3 regions of the Pseudomonas sp. E102 genome follow, and region 3 is predicted to be linked to each of the others. Evidence: riboswitches for the same ligand, from Rfam matches in the RefSeq annotation. Region 3 holds a riboswitch; each other region holds the start of a gene.
The links. Region 3 has a riboswitch for cobalamin ahead of DOCECA_RS06745 (CbtB domain-containing protein). Riboswitches for the same ligand answer to the same signal wherever they lie in the genome.

Region 1 (3,268 bases), 2.0 Mb from region 3:
CTTGCAGCAGATCGAGGCTGGCGCCATAAGTAAAGGCAAATGCCTCATCACGGGCCACGGCGATGCGGACGCCGTCGAGCCACCGCTCAACGGCCGTCAGTTCCGGCGCCGCGAACTCCACCGAAGGCGGCAATGCCACTTCACAACTGCCCGCCAGCGCCTCGGCGGCGGCATCGAGACGCACGTCCAGGTCATTCAATTCGCTGGCCTGCACCAGGCCAAGATGGCGGCTCGGCAGCTCGATGCCGGTTTCCCGCGAAAGCGCGCCGTACCAGCGCAAGCCTTCAGTCAGGCTCCCTTCGAGCAATTGCGCGTGGCGCAAGGTGCCGACCCGATTGGCCAAGACCCCGGCGAAGGGCAAATCCGGCTGATACCGTGCCAGGCCCAAGGCCAAGGCACCGAATGTCTGGGCCATGGCCGTGCCATCGATAACCGCCAGCACCGGCACGCCGAAATGCCGGGCCAGGTCGGCGCTAGACGGTGTGCCGTCGAACAGCCCCATCACGCCTTCAATCAAAATCAGGTCCGCTTCTGCGGCGGCTTCCCACAACAACCGGCGACTTTCCTGCTCTCCGACCATCCACATGTCCAACTGATAGACCGGCGCGCCACTGGCTCGCTCAAGGATCATTGGATCGAGGAAGTCGGGACCACACTTGAACACGCGCACCTTGCGCCCCTGGTTGCGGTGCAACCGGGCCAGAGCCGCGGTGACGGTGGTCTTGCCCTGGCCTGAAGCCGGGGCGGCAATCAAGACCGCCGGGCAATGGCGGCTGGCGGTCGACACTCGGCTCACAGTTCGACGCCTTTCTGCGCCTTTATCCCGGCCTGGAAAGCGTGCTTGATCATGCCCATTTCGGTCACGGTGTCGGCCAGCTCGATCATCTCGGGCTTGGCGCCGCGGCCTGTCACGATCACATGTTGCATGGGCGGACGAGCCTGCAGATCACTCAAGACCTGATCCAGGTCGAGGTAACCGTGCTTGAGGGCGATGTTCAGTTCGTCGAGCACCACCAGCCCAATGGACGGGTCGCTGAGCAACTCACGGGACACCGCCCACGCGGCTTCGGCGGCGGCAATGTCGCGCTGGCGATCCTGGGTTTCCCAGGTAAAGCCCTCTCCCATGACATGGAAGCGCACCTGCTCCGGGAAGCGGCGGAAAAACAGCTCCTCGCCGGTGCTGTTGCGACCCTTGATGAATTGCACCACGCCACATTGCATGCCGTGCCCCATGGCCCGGGCCAGCATGCCGAACGCAGAACTGCTCTTGCCCTTGCCGTTGCCGGTCAGCACCAGCAGAAGGCCGCACTCGTTGGGCGAATTGGCGATGCGCTCGTCAATCACGGCTTTCTTGCGCAGCATGCGCGCCAGGTGGCGTTCGTCGCGATCGGGCGTGTCGGTCATGGGGGAGCTCTCCGTTGGGACTGGATAACGGCGGGCGGGCATAAAAAAGGACGGCAACGAGCCTGGCATCGCCCACCGTGATGCCGTTGGATGAATCAGGCCGGTCTCCGGGCTCATGAGCGGCGTAACGCCTGGCTGTGCGCCTTCCCATGTCATGCGACACAGTGGCCTATACGCAGCCTTGACTCATTTACCGTTGCGGGGGCAGCGCCGGGTTTGTGCACGCACCGGCTTCCCTGTTTCACCCTATCGGCCATTGCCATAGAGCACCTGAAACAAGCCGCGAAGGTTAGAGGGTTGGGGGTTGAGCGTCAATTAAAGCCGCGATGGGCAGCGCAATGGATATTGGCCGGGATCAATAAGCTGACGTCAATCTTGTGTGATCCTGCGGCAAGTGATATCAAAGAGACACTACGACCCGATATCACAAGAACAAGAGGGCAAATGCGATGCAAGGCATGATCATCAGCAATCCGAAACTGGAATTCCTGCGCCCGGTGCTGGAACGCTGGTTCGATTGTATCGACCGCTACAACGCCGTGCGCGGCGATAACGACACACCCTATTGGCACAATGAAAAAGCCAATCTCGGTCTGCTGTCGGCCGCAGCCTGGATGGCGGAGATGGTCACGCTGCAGGACGCAGCGACTCGCAAGCAGAATGAAGAAGGCGAACGTAATGTCAGCGCCGATCTGTTGATTGCCAGCAGCGATGAACGCGCCTACATCCAGAGCACGCAGCGCTGGCCGAAGGTCAACAACCTGAACCTGACCCAACCGTTGCTGGAAGCCACCAGCGACGCCAAGCGGATCAGCTACGCCAGCGACCTGAAACTGGGTTGCCTGTTCATCGCCCCGCAAAAAGCCCAGCAAAGCGCGACGCCAGAAGAGTTGCAGGACATGATCGATGACCTGCAAAAGGAAAACACCTGCGCCGTGGCCTGGTACTTCCCTTATGCCTACCGCAAGTTGCGCAACGAGGCCGGACACTATCACCCAGGGGTCGCGGTGCTGTTCAAGCAGGCTCATGGTTGATTGTGGCAGCGAGCCTGCTCGCTAGACGGGGGAGCAACCCGCATTTCACTGCCAGGTTGACCTGCTTTCGCGAGCAGGCTCGCTCCCTCAGGAAATTCGTTTGCCAGGCGGGTCGCCCCACCGTTGAACCATCCCACGTCTACGCTTCTCTATGAGTAATCACATGCACTCATAGGGAAGTCCGCATGCTCAAGCCAAATCACCTGTTGATCGCCGCCCTTGCTACAGGGCTTGTCGCTTGCGGCGAGTCGTCGACATTGCAGGTTTCCGACGGCATCGGCCCGTCACCGAAACTGCCCGAGCCGAACAAGACCCTGATGCCCACGGTGAATATCGCTGAAGCCATCGGATGGCCGGACGGCGCCAAGCCAACCCCGGCCCCAGGCCTGAAGGTGGTTGCCTTTGCCGAAGGCCTGGATCATCCGCGCTGGCTTTACGTGCTACCCAACGGCGATGTGCTGGTGGCCGAAACCAACGCTCCCCCCAAGCCCGACGATACCCAAGGCATTCGTGGCTGGGTCATGAAGAAAGTCATGGACCGCGCCGGCGCTGGCGTCCCCAGCCCCAATCGCATCACCCTGCTGCGGGACGCCAATCACGACGGCGTCGCCGAAACCCGGACGATTTTCCTGGAAAACCTCAATTCCCCGTTCGGCATGACGCTGGTGGGCAGTGACCTCTATGTGGCCGACACCGACCGGTTGATCCGTTTCCCTTACAAGGAAGGCGATACGCAAATAAAGGCGCAACCCACCAAGGTTGTCGATTTGCCCGGCGGCCCCCTCAACCACCACTGGACCAAGAACGTCATTGCCAGCCGGGACGGTAGC
Region 2 (3,268 bases), 110 kb from region 3:
GCGATGGCCAATGGCGCGAGGCGCGGGTCCGTGGCCCGCTGGGCGCCGCTGTCCAAGCCCGCTGGGGCTGGTTGCCCGACAGCCGCACGGCGATCATCGAGATGGCCGAGGCCAGCGGCCTGCAACTGGTGCCGCCGGGACAGCGCGACGCTTGTTCCAGCAGCACCTATGGCACTGGCGAACTGATCCGCGCCGCTTTGGATGAAGGGGCGAGCCGAGTCATCCTGGCGATCGGTGGCAGCGCCACCAACGACGGCGGCGCCGGGGCGATGCAGGCACTGGGCGCGGCATTGCTGGACGACCAGGGCCAAGCCCTGCCGCCCGGCGGCCTGGCCTTGGGCAAACTGGCGCGTATCGACCTGGGCGACCTGGACCCGCGCCTGGCCGGCGTGTGCTTCGAGATTGCCGCCGATGTCGACAACCCCCTTTGCGGTCCCCATGGCGCTTCAGCCGTGTTCGGCCCGCAGAAAGGCGCCTCCGCCGAGCAGGTGCAACAACTGGACCGGGCGCTGGGACACTTTGCTGAACATTGTGCCCAAGTGTTGAACCGCGACGTTCGCGACGAACCCGGCAGCGGTGCCGCTGGCGGCCTGGGGTTTGCCGCCAAGGCGTTCCTCCAGGCGCAGTTTCGTACCGGCGTGGAAGTCGTCGCACAATTGACCGGCCTGGCCGATGCGATCGACGGCGCCGACCTGGTGATCACCGGCGAAGGCCGTTTCGACGCCCAGACCCTGCGTGGCAAGACGCCGTTTGGCGTGGCCCGCATCGCCCAGCGGCGCGGCGTACCGGTGGTGGTCATCGCCGGCACGCTGGGGGAGGGCTACGAAGCGCTTTATGAGCACGGCATCGATGCCGCGTTTGCCCTGGCGAATGGGCCGATGACGCTACAAGAAGCTTGCGCCGATGCGCCACGCCTGCTGGCCGAGCGGGCCCGGGACATCGCCCGGCTCTGGCGAGTGGCGGCGCGCTGACTTGCCCTTGGGGCAGTCGCCAGGACGCATCAGTCGTCGGAGATTGCCTTGGGACATTGACCCGCCCGCACACCCTGCGTAGCCTTGCGCCTTCGAGGTTCTTCGGCACGCGCCGAAGCTAGGGTCTGTATGAAATGTTCGCGTACAGAGCCTGAGAAGGGAACGCGGTCCAAGCCGCGGCTGCCCCCGCAACTGTGAACGGTGCTGTTTCTGCAAGGCCACTGTGCTTGCCCTATACAACGGGCGCACGGGAAGGCGCAGCAAAATGTCAGTCCCGGCTTTGAAAAAAGCCGATTTGGCCCGCCGTCAGCCAGGAGACCTGCCTCGACAACAGATTCTCACTACAACCGGGCGGGGTGATCCGGTGGCGAAATCTTCCGCGCGCGCCTGTGCCAGTGGTTGTCGTCCCGTTTGCCCGCCACCTTGCCAAAGGGCATCCGATGAAAACACTGGCCAAACTCCCCGTCACCATCGTCACCGGTTTCCTCGGGTCGGGTAAGACCACCTTGCTGCGGCACATGCTCGACAACGCCCAAGGCCGACGTATCGCGGTCATTGTCAATGAGTTCGGCGAACTGGGCATTGACGGGGAGATCCTCAAGCAGTGCTCCATCGGTTGTACCGAAGAAGAAGCCAACGGCCGCGTCTATGAACTGGCCAACGGCTGCTTGTGCTGCACCGTGCAGGAAGAGTTCTTCCCGGTGATGCGTGAGTTGGTGGCGCGTCGCGGCGACCTCGACCACATCCTCATCGAAACCTCCGGCCTGGCCTTGCCCAAGCCGCTGGTCCAGGCCTTCCAATGGCCGGAAATCCGCAGCGCCTGCACCGTCGATGCGGTCATCACCGTGGTCGATAGCCCGGCCGTGGCCGCGGGCACCTTCGCCGCGTTCCCGGACAAGGTCGATGCCCAGCGCAAGCTGGACCCGAACCTGGACCATGAATCACCGCTGCACGAGCTGTTCGCCGATCAACTGGCGAGCGCCGACCTGGTGATCCTCAACAAAGCCGACCTGATCAACCCCGAGGACCTGGCCAAAGTCCGCCTGGAAGTCGCCGAAGAGCTGCCGCCAGCGGTCAAGGTCATCGAAGCCAGCAACGGTCGCCTGCCGCTGGACGTGTTGATCGGCCTGGGCGCGGGCTCCGAGGAACACATCGACAGCCGCCACAGCCATCACGACCACCACCATGACGGCGATGACGACGACCACGATCACGATGCCTTCGATTCGATTTCCATCGAACTGCCCCAAGCTGACGAAAGCCTGCTGCTGGACGCGCTGACGCAACTGGTAATTCAGCATGACGTCTTGCGGGTCAAGGGCTTCGCGGCCATCCCGAACAAGCCGATGCGCCTGTTGATCCAAGGTGTGGGCACGCGCTTCGACAAGCACTTCGACCGCCAGTGGGGCGCCGATGAAGCGCGCGTCACACGTCTGGTACTGATCGGCCAGGCCCTGGACGCCGGGCTGCTCGAAGCGCAGTTGCGCGCCGCCCTCAGCGTCTAAACCATGCACCTGCTCAGGACCCAGCCCGGTGGTTTCGTGTCGGATGACAACATCGCCGACCTCGGGCAAACCCCCGCCGAGCTGGTGATCCTGTGCAGCGGCGATTCCAGCCTGGCGCTGCTGGCAGAAGCGGCGCGGCAGTTGCCGGACGATTTTCCGCAGTTTCGCCTCGCCAACCCGATGCAAGTGCAGAACCACGCCTCGGTGGATCTGTACGTTGAAGATGTATTGCGCCACGCCAAGGTCATCCTGCTGTCGTTGCACGGAGGCATCGGCTATTGGCGCTACGGCGTCGAGCGCCTGGTGGAACTGGCCGGGCGCGGGGTGAAACTGATCCTGGTGCCGGGGGACGACCGTCCGGACCCGGAGCTCAGCGACCTGAGCAACGTGTCCGCCGAGCACCGCGATCGGCTCTGGCAGTTTCTTCGTCAAGGCGGATTGGAAAACGCCCTTAACCTGTTCCGTCACCTGGGCAGCCAATGGTTTGGCCGCGATTATCCGTGGGGCGAGCCCCAGCCCCTGGCGCGCACGGCGATCTATCACCCGGAAAAAACCAACGCGACCCTGAATGATTGGCAAGCGGACTGGCGGGCAGGCGATCCCGTAGCGGCGCTGTTGTTTTATCGCTCCCACCTGCAAGCCGCGAACACCGCGTTCATCGACGTGTTCTGCCAGCGGCTGCAAGCGGCGGGACTCAACCCTTTGCCAATCGCCGTGGCGAGCCTCAAGGAACCCGGTTGTCTGGCACAGGTGGAAGACTGGCTGGACGAAGTGGCAACGGGGGTTATTCTC
Region 3 (3,268 bases):
ATGTCCGGCAGTGTCAACTCGGCACCGAGCAGAGCGGCGCAGGCTGAAGTGGCGGTCACGCCCGGGATGATTTCGAAAGGAATGTCCAGCTCCCGCAGGTAGCGGATCTGCTCGCCGATCGCGCCGTAAAGGCTTGGGTCGCCGGAGTGCACTCGCGCTACATCCTGACCGTTGAGGTGTGCCGACTTTATCAGATCGATGATCTGTTCCAGGTGCAGCTCGGCGCTGTTGACCACTTGTTCGGCGCGGTGGCCTTCCAGCACAGCCGTTGGCACCAGGGAGCCGGCGTAGATGATCACGGCGCAGTTGCGAATCAGCCGCTGGCCCTTGACGGTGATCAGCTCCGGATCGCCAGGGCCGGCGCCGATGAAGTAAACGGTCATGACCGGTTCCTATGCAAAGATGAGGGCGTGCATGAGCAATGCTCATGATTCGGCGAGCGATTATCGAGTGTTACAAAGCCATCGCCAATGCCAATGTCGCCTGCGGGCCTTTCTGGCGGGTAACTCGCAATCTTGCGGGCGAAACACCCAGTTGATCGGCCAGGGCGAGGGCGGCGCTTTCGGCGACGCCATGGCAACCCATATGCTCGAAAGCGATGGCTGAGCGATGGCTGAGCTGTGCTTGATAACCCGCCAGTTGTTCAGCGCTGAAACACGTCAGCGGCAGCGATAATTGCGCTGCCAACTCCAGCAGCCCCGGCTCGTCACGCTTGCGGTCAATGCTCGCCAATGCCCTTATTTCGTCGAGCGCGATACCGTGGGCCAGCAGCGTCTGCTCAAGCAATGCCCGCAACGTGCTGGCCGGGCAACCGCGCTGGCAGCCGAGGCCGACCACCAGGATCGACCCGCCACTCATGCTTGGTCGTGAGCCTGTGCACCACGGCGGAACAGCCAGGCGCTGATCAGGCCCAAGGCCAGCCAAAACGCAACATTGGTCAATTGCGAAGCGAGCTTGAACTCACTTTCCAGCGCCTCGGGCGCGAGCATGGAATGCACGTCCGGCTGCGGGGCGCCAATGACGTGAGGAATCAGCAAGGTCGCAAGGCCCAACACTTTCAACAGCCAATGCCGACCGAACGCAATCAGGGCGATGCCCACCGCCGTGCACGCAGCGGTGCCGATCCACCACATCTGCCGTTGGGCCAGATCCGCCGCAGCAGTGCCCGGCAGTTCCGGGGGCAAGCCCAGCGTCGGCGCCAGGACGAAGGTGGCATGGCCGGCCAGGCCCCAGAGCAAACCCTGGGATGTGCGCGTCGGTTCACGCAAGGTGTACAGGCCCGCGAGCATCAGCGCAAAACCCACCGCGACCACCAGGTTGCCGCCGGTGGTGGAGAGCACGCGTTGCCAGCCGTCCTCGGGCTCCCAGGCTTGCGCGTCATGGCTGTGTGCAACCCCAGCGGCGTGTTCATGGACCTCGGCGGCCGGGGCCTTTTCGTAGGTCTCGGCTTGCTGGATCAGCGGCGATACCCAAAAACTTTGTAGAAGAGTCAGCAGCAGGGCGGCCAACAATCCACTGAAACCGGCGGTTTGCGCGATACGCTTGATCATGGTGTCGGCGCTCAATGGCACGGGAACGCGGCGCTGTGCCGTGTGTCGTGGGCTGCGTTGTGCACCGCTTCGATGTGGGAGAAACCGGCGAAATACACCAGGCCCGCGCCGAGAATCGAGGCAAGGACCGCGGCGCTCAAGCGCTGGCTCAGGGTGACGGTGCTACTGGTCGTGCGGGCGGTGCTGCTGATGGTCGACATGGCGCTTCCCTCTGGTGTCAGCGGGCGGACCAAGCGCAGTGAAAACCCAGGCGAAGACTCGCCGGGATTCGAACAGCGCCCGCCCACCGCGGGTTTGTTGAAAAGAAGTCATGGGCCGGTCTCCGGGCTCACGAGGGGCAGGGCCTGAGCCTTGCCTGAAAGCGTCCCCTTCCCATGCGCATGCACAGTGGTTTCGACGCTTCACTCGCTTACCGTTGCGGGGGCAGCACCGGACTGACGTGGCCTTGAAGTAAAGCACACGATTCACCGGTTTCCCGTTTCACCCTGTGAAGGGCACCCAAACTGGCGTACAGCAGACCATGGGCGAGGGCCGGGCGTCAATGCGCAAGGCCATCCAAACGGTGGCGCGCTTCGGGATTTGAGATAGGGTTGAGCTCAATACCGCAACTCACAAGGAAATGACATGCGCTTTTCAGCCCTGACCCAACGCATCACTGGCGACGGCGCTGCCGCCTGGGCCATTCATGACCGGGCGCTGGCGATGCGCGGGGAGGGCAGGGACGTGCTGTTGCTCTCGGTGGGCGATCCGGATTTCGACACCCCGCCCGCCATTGTCGAGGCCGCCGTCGCCAGCCTGCGTGCCGGCGATACCCACTATTCGGACACCAGCGGCTTGTACAGCCTGCGCGCCAGCATCGCCCGGCGGCACCAACAACGCTGCGGCCAACCAGTGGGCGCGGGCCACGTTACGGTGCTGCCCGGCGCGCAATGCGGCGTCTATGCCGTCGCGCAATGCCTGCTCGACCCTGGCGATGAAGTGATCGTCGCCCGAACCGATGTACGTCACCTACGAAGCGGCATTCGGTGCCTGCGCAGCGAAAGTGGTGCCGGTGGCGGTGACGCCGGAGAACGGCTTCCGAGTCCAGCCGGCCGACGTCGCCCGGCTGATCACCCCGCGCACCCGTGCGATGCTGATCAACAGCCCCAACAACCCCTCCGGCGCCAGCCTGCCGCTGTGCACCTGGCAAGCCCTGGCGCAACTGTGCATCGAACACGATCTGTGGCTGATCAGCGATGAGGTCTACAGCGACCTGCTCTACGAAGGCGAGCACATCAGCCCGGCCGGCCTGCCGGGCATGGCCGAGCGCACCGTCACCATCAACAGCCTGTCCAAATCCCATGCCATGACCGGTTGGCGCATCGGCTGGGCCATTGGCCCCGAACCTCTCGCTGAACACCTTTCCAATCTGTCGCTGTGCATGCTGTTTGGTTTGCCGGATTTCGTCCAGTGCGGTGCCCTGGTTGCCCTTGAACGGGATCTGCCGGAAGTGGCGCAGATGCGCGCGGAGTATCGCCAACGTCGGGACTTGGTATGCGCGGCGCTTGAGGGCTGTCCAGGGCTCAAACCTGTACGACCCGATGGCGGCATGTTCGTAATGGTCGATGTGCGTGAGACGGGGCTGGATGCCCAAACGTTTGCCGAGCGGCTGCTGGACGGGTATGGCGTGTCGGTGTTGGCGGGGGAGGCGTTTGGGCCGAGTGCGGCGGGGCATATTC

Region 1: another riboswitch for cobalamin. It lies ahead of cobO (cob(I)yrinic acid a,c-diamide adenosyltransferase); the one in region 3 lies ahead of DOCECA_RS06745 (CbtB domain-containing protein).
Region 2: another riboswitch for cobalamin. It lies ahead of cobW (cobalamin biosynthesis protein CobW); the one in region 3 lies ahead of DOCECA_RS06745 (CbtB domain-containing protein).

Annotation. Positions count from the first base shown of each region.
Region 1 covers NZ_CP084025.1:3,414,491-3,417,758, forward strand. Annotated here, with positions in the region: gene DOCECA_RS15580 (cobyrinate a,c-diamide synthase) at 1-796, opposite strand, end outside; gene cobO (cob(I)yrinic acid a,c-diamide adenosyltransferase) at 793-1,404, opposite strand; cobalamin riboswitch at 1,486-1,693, opposite strand; gene DOCECA_RS15590 (hypothetical protein) at 1,854-2,438, shown strand; gene DOCECA_RS15595 (PQQ-dependent sugar dehydrogenase) at 2,624-3,268, shown strand, end outside.
Region 2 covers NZ_CP084025.1:1,563,855-1,567,122, forward strand. Annotated here, with positions in the region: gene DOCECA_RS07285 (glycerate kinase) at 1-971, shown strand, start outside; cobalamin riboswitch at 1,076-1,312, shown strand; gene cobW (cobalamin biosynthesis protein CobW) at 1,412-2,476, shown strand; gene cobN (cobaltochelatase subunit CobN) at 2,480-3,268, shown strand, end outside.
Region 3 covers NZ_CP084025.1:1,451,593-1,454,860, forward strand. Annotated here, with positions in the region: gene cobM (precorrin-4 C(11)-methyltransferase) at 1-383, opposite strand, end outside; gene DOCECA_RS06735 (cobalamin biosynthesis protein) at 454-858, opposite strand; gene DOCECA_RS06740 (CbtA family protein) at 855-1,550, opposite strand; gene DOCECA_RS06745 (CbtB domain-containing protein) at 1,562-1,750, opposite strand; cobalamin riboswitch at 1,847-2,067, opposite strand; partial or broken gene DOCECA_RS06750 (pyridoxal phosphate-dependent aminotransferase) at 2,175-3,268, shown strand, end outside.